DNA from 3 places in the Bacillus sp. BC05(2025) genome. Region 3 is predicted to be linked to each of the others. Evidence: riboswitches for the same ligand, from Rfam matches in the RefSeq annotation. Region 3 holds a riboswitch; each other region holds the start of a gene.
The links. Region 3 has a riboswitch for thiamine pyrophosphate ahead of thiM (hydroxyethylthiazole kinase). Riboswitches for the same ligand answer to the same signal wherever they lie in the genome.
Positions count from the first base shown of each region.

Region 1: another riboswitch for thiamine pyrophosphate. It lies ahead of thiC (phosphomethylpyrimidine synthase ThiC); the one in region 3 lies ahead of thiM (hydroxyethylthiazole kinase).
Region 2: another riboswitch for thiamine pyrophosphate. It lies ahead of tenA (thiaminase II); the one in region 3 lies ahead of thiM (hydroxyethylthiazole kinase).

Region 1 covers NZ_JBWYRA010000013.1:74,988-78,249, forward strand. Annotated here, with positions in the region: gene lldP (L-lactate permease) at 146-1,807, shown strand; TPP riboswitch at 1,879-1,994, shown strand; gene thiC (phosphomethylpyrimidine synthase ThiC) at 2,107-3,262, shown strand, end outside.
Region 2 covers NZ_JBWYRA010000002.1:906,768-910,029, forward strand. Annotated here, with positions in the region: gene ACZ76X_RS10570 (ABC transporter ATP-binding protein) at 1-617, opposite strand, end outside; gene tenA (thiaminase II) at 586-1,281, opposite strand; TPP riboswitch at 1,364-1,467, opposite strand; TPP riboswitch at 1,528-1,640, opposite strand; gene ACZ76X_RS10580 (SH3 domain-containing protein) at 1,910-3,070, shown strand; gene ACZ76X_RS10585 (hypothetical protein) at 3,076-3,262, shown strand, end outside.
Region 3 covers NZ_JBWYRA010000009.1:100,975-104,236, reverse strand. Annotated here, with positions in the region: gene topB (DNA topoisomerase III) at 1-1,572, opposite strand, end outside; TPP riboswitch at 1,841-1,950, shown strand; gene thiM (hydroxyethylthiazole kinase) at 2,023-2,829, shown strand; gene thiE (thiamine phosphate synthase) at 2,846-3,262, shown strand, end outside.

The DNA of each region.
Region 1 (3,262 bases), on a different contig from region 3:
TCTTTTGTAATGGAATTTGTTGTGATAAAATTATTGAAAACGTTTTCTTAAACGTTTTTTATTTTAGACTTAAAGGTATGATGACCTGATAGTCTATTGATGAGATTATTCTATTTAAAAGGGGATTCTTTAGGGGGAGAAAACAATGAACACATGGACACAAGTTTATGATCCGTTCGGAAATATTTGGATTTCGGCAGCGGTCGCACTTATTCCGATTATCTTTTTTTTCTTAGCGTTAGCAGTTTTCCGCATGAAGGGGTATGTGGCAGGTTTTATTACAGTTGTACTTACAATTTTAGTGGCATTATTCGCTTATAAGATGCCGTTCACAATGGCGATGGCAGCGACCGGATATGGTTTTTTATACGGACTATGGCCAATTGCTTGGATTATCATTATGTCGGTATTTTTATATAAAATATCTGTGAAAACAGGTCAATTTGATGTCATTCGTGCATCCGTATTATCCATTACGAATGACCATCGTTTACTTGTTATTTTAATCGGTTTTTCATTCGGAGCATTTTTAGAAGGAGCAGCAGGATTTGGTGCACCAGTAGCGATTACGGCAGCGCTTCTTGCAGGTCTTGGATTAAATCCTTTATATGCAGCGGGTCTTTGCTTAATCGCAAATACGGCACCGGTAGCGTTCGGAGCGATGGGAATTCCGATTACAGTTGCTGGACAAGTAACTGGTATTGATCCACATAAAATTGGACAAATGGCTGGACATCAATTACCGTTCTTATCATTATTTGTTCCGTTCTTCATCGTATTTTTAATGGATGGATTTAAAGGGGTAAGACAAACATGGCCTGCTCTATTTGTAGCGGGTAGTTCATTTGCAATTACGCAGTTCATTACAGCGACATTCTTAGGACCAGAACTTCCGGATATTACGTCAGCACTAGTAAGTTTAGTGAGTTTATCGCTATTCTTAAAAGTTTGGCAGCCGAAAGAAATTTATCAGTCTAAACAAGCAAATAGTGAAGTAGCTGCGACAACGACGGCAACATCTATGCCGAAACTAACAGTAGGAAAAGTTGTAAAAGCATGGTCTCCATTTATTATTTTAACTGTGATGGTAGTCATTTGGAGTCAAAGCTTCTTTAAAGCGTTATTTGCTCCAGGCGGCGCATTGGAAAGCCTCGTGTTTAAGTTTGAAATTCCAGGCTTACACAATTTAGTAATGAAAGCAGAGCCAATTGTAAATAAACCAACGCCTTACGAGGCGATTTTGAAGTTTGATGTACTATCAGCAACAGGAACAGCAATCTTAATTGCTTGTATCATTTCTATCTTTATTTTGAAAATGAGTGCAAAAGATGCAGTAGCGACATTTAAAGAAACGTTAAATGAGCTTAAAATGCCAATTCTATCTATCGGATTCGTATTAGGATTTGCATTTATTGCAAACTATTCTGGTTTATCTTCTACATTAGCGTTAGCGCTTGCAGGAACTGGAGCACTATTCCCGTTCTTCTCACCATTCTTAGGTTGGATTGGGGTATTCTTAACAGGGTCTGATACGTCAGCAAATGCACTGTTCTCGAATTTACAAGCGATTACAGCGCAGCAAGTCGGTGTATCTGAAGTACTTCTTGTTGCAGCAAATACAACGGGCGGTGTAACAGGAAAAATGATTTCTCCGCAATCGATTGCAATTGCTTGTGCAGCAGTTGGACTTGCTGGAAAAGAATCAGATTTATTCCGCTTTACAGTGAAGCATAGTTTATTCTTCGTAATTATTGTTGGTATTATGACGTATGTACAGGCATATTATTTAACGTGGATGATTCCATAAGTAACAAAAGAAATAAACTTTGCATTTTTCAGATTATCGTGTATGATGAGAAAGTATTGAAAATTAAATCAGTGATAAACTAGGGGTGCCTAACGTATGCGTAGGCTGAGAGAGAAGCGCGTGAACTTCTTAACCCTTTGGACCTGATCTGGCTCGTACCAGCGTAGGGAAGTTAACGGCTTTACATAATGATGTCTTTATGAGCCAGGTCCTTATTTTTTTATGGACCTGGCTCTTTTTATTTTGGCATACGCTGGCCATATCTCGTCCTTGTCACGTACAGGGGGGCAACAAAGGTTATGAAACAATCTGTTTCATCTGAGCAAATTGAATTGAAATCGAGTTTACCGGGAAGTAAGAAAGTATATGTGGATGGGCCACGCGCGGGTATGAAAGTGCCGATGCGTGAGATTGAACAAAGTGAAACGAACGGCATTCCGAATCCGCCAATTCGTGTATATGATACGAGCGGTCCTTATACAGATCCTGCGTATAAAGTGGAGCTGGAAAAGGGGTTGCAGGCGCCGCGCCACTCTTGGATTCTAGAGCGCGGGGATGTAGAAGCATACGAAGGGCGCGAAGTGAAACCAGAGGATGACGGTGTGAAGGTAGCTTCAAAACATACACCTGTTTTCCCGCAAATGGGTCGCAAACCGCTTAGAGCGAAGCAAGGTGCAAATGTTACGCAAATGCACTATGCACGTAATGGCATTATTACGTCTGAGATGGAATATGTTGCGATCCGTGAAGGAGTAGAGCCTGAGTTTGTTCGTAAGGAAATCGCGGAAGGTCGAGCTATTTTACCAGCAAATATTAACCATCCGGAAGCAGAACCGATGATTATTGGACGTAACTTCCATGTGAAGGTCAATGCAAATATCGGAAACTCTGCTGTATCCTCTTCTATCGCAGAAGAAGTAGAGAAGATGACGTGGGCAACGCGCTGGGGTGCAGATACGATTATGGATTTATCTACAGGTAAAAATATTCATACGACACGTGAGTGGATTATTCGTAACGCGCCTGTACCAGTTGGAACTGTACCAATCTATCAAGCGCTGGAGAAAGTAAATGGAATTGCAGAAGATTTAACGTGGGAAGTGTATCGTGATACGTTAATTGAGCAAGCGGAGCAAGGCGTTGATTACTTTACAATTCACGCGGGCGTATTACTTCGCTACATTCCGATTACTGCAAAGCGTACGACGGGTATCGTTTCACGCGGTGGTTCGATTATGGCACAGTGGTGTTTATTCCATCATAAAGAAAACTTCTTGTATACTCATTTTGAAGAAATTTGTGAAATTATGAAGCAGTACGACGTTTCGTTCTCTCTTGGAGATGGATTACGTCCAGGTTCGATTGCAGATGCAAATGACGAAGCGCAATTCTCTGAACTTGAAACACTTGGTGAATTAACGAAGATTGCTTGGAAGCATGATGTGCAAGTGATGA
Region 2 (3,262 bases), on a different contig from region 3:
CGCTGCTCAACTACTAAAATTCGATTAGAAAGAAACAATGCTTCTTCCACATCATGAGTGATAAACAAAATTGTTTTTTCCCACTCTTTCCATTGTTCAAACAACCATTCTTGCAAAGATGCCTTCGTTAAAGCATCCAACGAGCTAAACGGTTCATCTAACAGCAATATCTCCCCGCCTGTTAATAAAGTTCGAATAAAGGATACACGTTGTCTCATACCACCAGATAAATCTTTCGGATATTTTGTCTCGTACCCTTGTAAGCCAAATTTATGTAGCAGTTCCTTCGCTTTTATTTGTGCTTCTTTCTTCTGTACACCTTGGCACTCTAACGGCAGGGCAGCATTCTCAATAATCGTTCTCCACGGCAGGAGCATATCTTTTTGGGGCATATACCCTACAGGATGGCTCTTTGTTTCTGTCAGCTCTATCTGTCCCGTACTTGCTTCTTCTAAACCTGTAATAAGGCGAAATAAAGTACTTTTCCCGCATCCACTCGGTCCGATAATACTTACAAACTCTTTATCTTGTATAGAAGCATTTAATTCCTTGATGATTGGTTTCTCATCATAATGAAAAGAAACATTATGAAACTGTAGTATGTTCTTGCTCCTCAAATCCCCACATCTCCTTACGGTAGGACATATCCCAGAATAAATATTCAAATCGACTGGAATATAGGAAAATCTCCTCTAATCGATCTAGCTCTTTTTCAGACTTTCCAACTGCCATTTCATTTAATAAATCGATTAACCAAACACAAAGGTTGCCATATTCTTCAGAACTATAGCCTTGAATCCACTCACCAAAAAACTCATGATCTCTTGCTCCAGGAATATCATTTAAACGCTTTCCAATTTCCCAGTAGCTCCACATACATGGCAGAAGTGCTGCTATTAATTCCGCAAGTGTGCCATTTTGAGATACAGACATCATGTAATTTGTATAAGCTAAATTTTTAGCAGATGGTTTTGCAGACTCTATCTCCTCTATAGAAATCCCAAGTCTTTTTGCATATTGTTTATGAATTGTCATTTCTCCATTTAATATCCCATCAATTTGTTCAGCAAATTTCCCCATTACTTGTGGATTCGTTGCCTTTACAACACCGATGGCATATAGCTTTGCATAATCTAACAAATATAAATAATCTTGAATAATGTAATACTGAAACTTATCTTTTTCTAACGTGCCATCCCCCATACCTACAACAAATGGATGATTATGACTCATCTCCCAAACTGGTTGTACAGTTTCTAATAATCTATCGCAAAATTTCATTTCCCTATCCCCTTCCGGTATATGTATATAAATAAAAAACCACTTCTAAATAAGAAGTGGTTACAACAAATAAAATTATAATTTATTCGTTGTTCCACTTCCCTTCGCTAGTATTACCTAGATCAGGTGTGATAAGGGTTAAGGATTATTCCTCTCTCAGCACAACAAGCACCCCTAGTGGTTTAAATATGAAATTTTTAAACAAAAAAGCCCCGTTTCTATACGCAAAGAAACGGGGACTTATTATTAGTGTCCGAAGTGCTTCCCTACGCTAGCATAATCTAGATCAGGTAATAAAAAGGATCAAAGACTTAAGGTCTTACTCTCAGCTGGCAACACCAGCTCTCCTAGCAAACTATAAAATTATCACTGTCAGTATAACACCGTAATAAGACATCATCAACTGTTTTAATTTTCTCAATTGTCAACAAAATAACGAAGCCATATAATACTTATATTCTATCTTAGAAATTATTATCCTAATGAATTGGATAAAAAGGAATCATTATCCTCAAAAAATTTATTTTTATATTGATTTCATATTACATTTATGTGAATAAACCCACTATATTATATCTTTATACTATAATAAAATTACAACTATACAACTAGAGGAGGTCTCTATTATATGAATATGAAAGCTACTGCTTTAACAGCAACTACTGTCGCAATTGCTTCTTTACTTCCTTCTATGGGAGAAACAAATGTACAAACAGCCAACGCTGAACAATTATCTAATGGGAAAACTGGATATGTAAAAGTTGATCAAGTAGCCTTACATACAAAAGATAACGCAAATAGCTCATCAATTGATACAATTCGCTTTAATACGAAAGTGAACATACTTGGAACAACTAATGGTTGGTATAAAGTATCTGTTAATAATAAAGTAGGTTACGTACAAAAAGATTCTATTCTACTAAAAAACAAACTTCAATCTAATAATCAATATATCGTTAATGCCAATGCATTAAACGTTCGTTCTGAACCTAATTTAGAATCTTCAATTTTAGATGTATTACCAAATGGGAAATTCGTTACCATTGAAGAAGAACAAGGCGAGTGGTATAAAATTTTACATAATGGCAAAACAGGTTATGTACAAAAAGCATTCGTTTCTAATGGTTCACAGGCTTTAGTGAAAGGCATCACAGTTCAAAATAATACGAAATACACAGTTGCAACACCTAAACTTAATGTACGTAGCAACGCTAGTACAAGTAGTGCACTACTTGGTTCATTACAAAATGGTACACAATTACAAGTAGTGGAAACTGTAGGAACTTGGTATAAAATTCGTTTTGGCACAGGATACGGATATGTCGCAAAACATTATGTGGTGCAAAACCAAACGCAATCACAAGCTCAAACAGCTCAACCTACTTCCATTCCAGCAGTTTTCAAATTCCCTACACAAGGAAAAATTAGCTCAACCTTTGATATGCGCTGGGAACAAATGCATTATGGTATAGATATCGCAGCTCCAGGTAATGTCTCTATCCAAGCGGCGGCGGCAGGTAAAGTTGTGAAATCATATTATTCAGCTAGCTATGGCAATGTTGTGTTCATCGCCCATCAAATAAATGGGAAATTATATACAACAGTCTATGCTCACATGAAAGATCGCACTGTACAAGCTGGTGATCAAGTACAAGCTGGACAATTAGTAGGTCATATGGGAAACACAGGTCATTCATACGGGCAACATCTTCATTTTGAATTACACAATGGAGAATGGAATTTTGAAAAAACAAATGCAGTAAACCCACTGCCATATTTAGTTAGGTAAATTGTATGCCACGCAATATCAATATACCTCTCTTAATTGAATACTTAGCCTTTTTAGGTTTAATCTGTTGTTTAATCATTTACAATACAAATACTGTATTTTTATCTATTATCATTGCTTTTGTTGCTTTAGAAATTATGATGGAATCTTTTCAAGTTCAACTAAAACAAAAAATTGCCCATATTTATAATG
Region 3 (3,262 bases):
GTCGATAATATCGGCGCGTGTCGCTACAGTACCTAATCCACCAGTTGATTTTAACGTATCAGCAAGTTGTTTATTTTGCGTATCCATATATTTTGTAGGATTTTCCATTGCTGAAAGTAAAGTTGCCTCGTTAAAACGTGCAGGTGCTTTCGTTTGGCCTGATGTTTGCATAATTAACTTTACAGTTAATGTGTCGCCTTTTTCAATGCGAGGTAGAAGTTGCTCTTTTACGTCATCTGTTACATCATCATCTTCAAAGCGATTTTCGTATACTTCCTTCCAGCCGGCATGTAAAATTGTTTTTCCGCGTGCAATGAACGTTTCATTGCCAACTTTTGTGCGTAACGTTAGTTGTTCGTATTCGAATGCTGGGAATAAAACGGCTAAGAAACGTTTGACAACTAAATCATAAATTTTACGTTCTTTATCTGTGAAGGCAGAGAAATTAACGTATCCTTCTGTCGGAATAATTGCGTGATGATCGCTTACTTTACTATCATCAACAAATGATTTATTAGCCTTGATAGGCTTTTGTAATACTTTATGTGCTAAAGGACGGTACTCTCCAACTCCGCACGCCTTTAGACGTTCTGGAAGTGTTCCAACAATATCAGATGAAATATAGCGTGAATCTGTACGAGGGTATGTTAGCACTTTATGTTGCTCATACAATTTCTGCATAATGTTTAATGTTTCTTTCGCAGAGTAACCGAACTTTTTATTTGCATCACGTTGTAATTCAGTTAAATCGTAAAGACCAGGAGAGAATGACTTCTTCTGTTTTTTATCAATTTCCACAACAGTAGCATTATGCTTATCTAAAACTTTTACAATATCATCAATTTTTTCTTTATTAAAACTACGGCTATTGCCGTTTGCATCTTGCCAAGTTAATTTTAACTTATCAGTTGTTTGCGCTTCGATACCGTAGTAAGTTTGAGCTTTGAAGTTCTTTATTTCATCTTCACGATTAGCGATCATAGCGACAGTAGGTGTTTGCACACGGCCGCAATTCAGCTGGGCATTAAAGCGAGTCGTTAAAGCGCGAGTCGCGTTAAGACCGATATACCAGTCAGCTTCTGAACGTGCAACTGCTGAAGCGTATAAATTGTCATATGCTTTACCTGGTTTTAAATTTGCAAAACCATCTTTAATTGCTTTATCAGTAACGGATGAAATCCATAGACGTTTAATTGGTTTGTTAATTCGAACCTTATCAATAATCCAACGAGCGACTAATTCTCCTTCACGCCCAGCGTCTGTTGCTACAATAATTTCATTTACATCTTTTCTAAGTAGCTGACTTTTTACAGCATTAAATTGTTTCCCAGTTTGTTTAATAACCGTTAATTTCAAACGCTCAGGTAGCATAGGTAAATCTTCTAAATTCCACTTTTTATATTTCACATCATAGCTTTCTGGATCTGCTAATGTAACAAGATGACCTAAAGCCCAAGTTACAATATATTTACTACCTTCAAGGTAACCATTTCCTTTTTTATCGCACTTCAGTACGCGAGCAATATCACGTGCAACGGAAGGCTTTTCAGCGATTACAACGCTTTTTGACATATTTAAAACATCCTTTCAAATTTCCATACGTTAACTATAGCATACATCTTCTTGAGATTCAGTTTCGCTCCAGATTTGAACGTTTTTTAATGGGATAACATCTGTTTGAAAGTGAATGATGGTGACAGAACATAATATGCACCATGATGAGACTGTGAGAAATAGATAGTTATTATGCGTATTGTTTTATTTGTTGCTTCTATATTGAATAGAAAAGTAAAGAACTTGTTATTTTACTAGAATAAGAGTAGACTTTGAAGTAGAAGAATACTAAACACATGGGAGTTTGTGGATGCAAACTGAGAGTATGACTAATCCGTCATTGACCATTTGAACCTGTTGGATAATGCCAGCGTAGGGAGAGTGTAAAAACACATGTTCAGGCACTTTGCGTACGCGCAAAGTGTCTTTTTGTGTATCTCCCATCACTATAGTTAGGAGATGAGAAGGATGAATATGAAAGAAATTAGTAAAGTAGTGGATTTGGTGAGAGAGTCTAATCCGCTCGTTCATAATATTACAAATGTTGTTGTCACAAATTTTACAGCTAACGGTTTGTTAGCGTTAGGAGCATCGCCTGTAATGGCATATGCAAAAGAAGAAGTAGCAGAAATGGCTAGCATTGCTGGGGCGCTTGTTTTGAACATGGGTACACTTCGTCCTGACGAGGTAGAAGCGATGTTACTTGCTGGTAAATCAGCAAATGTGAACAATGTACCAGTACTGTTTGATCCAGTTGGTGCAGGAGCAACATCGTATCGAACAGAAGTTGCGAGACATATTCCGGCTGAAATCGAGTTAGCAATTATTCGCGGAAATGCAGCTGAAATAGCGAACGTTATTAATGAGAGATGGGAAATTAAAGGAGTAGACGCTGGTGCTGGGAATGGCAATGTCGTAAGTATTGCAAAACAGGCAGCAGATGAACTAAATACAGTTGCGGTAATTACTGGAAAAGAAGATGTTGTTACAGATGGAGAGCGAACAATCCTTATTCAAAATGGTCACCCTATTTTAACGAAAGTTACGGGAACTGGTTGTTTACTAACTTCTGTAATAGGAGCATTTGTAGCGGTAGAAAAGGATTATGTAAAGGCGGCAGTAGCAGCATTAACATTTTATGGTGTAGCTGCGGAACTGGCAGCTGCCAAGACGGTGGAAAAAGGACCTGGTAGTTTCCAAATTGAATTTTTAAATCAGTTAGCGAATACTACTTCAGGTGATATAGAGAAGTATGGGAAGATTGAGGTTATATAATAAGGAGGGAAAATAAATGTCGCGTATTTCAAAGGCAGAAATGTCTAGGTTGTTATCAGTATATTTTATTATGGGAAGTAACAATTGTACGAAGGATCCACTGCAAGTATTGAGAGATGCACTTGAAGGCGGTATAACAATTTTTCAATTTCGTGAAAAGGGCGCAGGCGCTTTAACGGGAGAGAAACACATTTGTTTCGCAAAAGAACTACAAGCAATTTGTAAGGAGTACGGTGTACCGTTTATCGTAAATGATGATGTGGAGCTAGCTCTTGAGTTAGATGCAGATGGCGTACATGTTGGACAAGATGATGAAGGGATTACTTCTGTTCGTGAAAAAATGGGGGATAAAATTGTTGGTGTATCTACACATACAATTGAAGAAGCACGCTGGGCGATTGAAAACGGAGCTGATTATTTAGGTGTCGGCCCT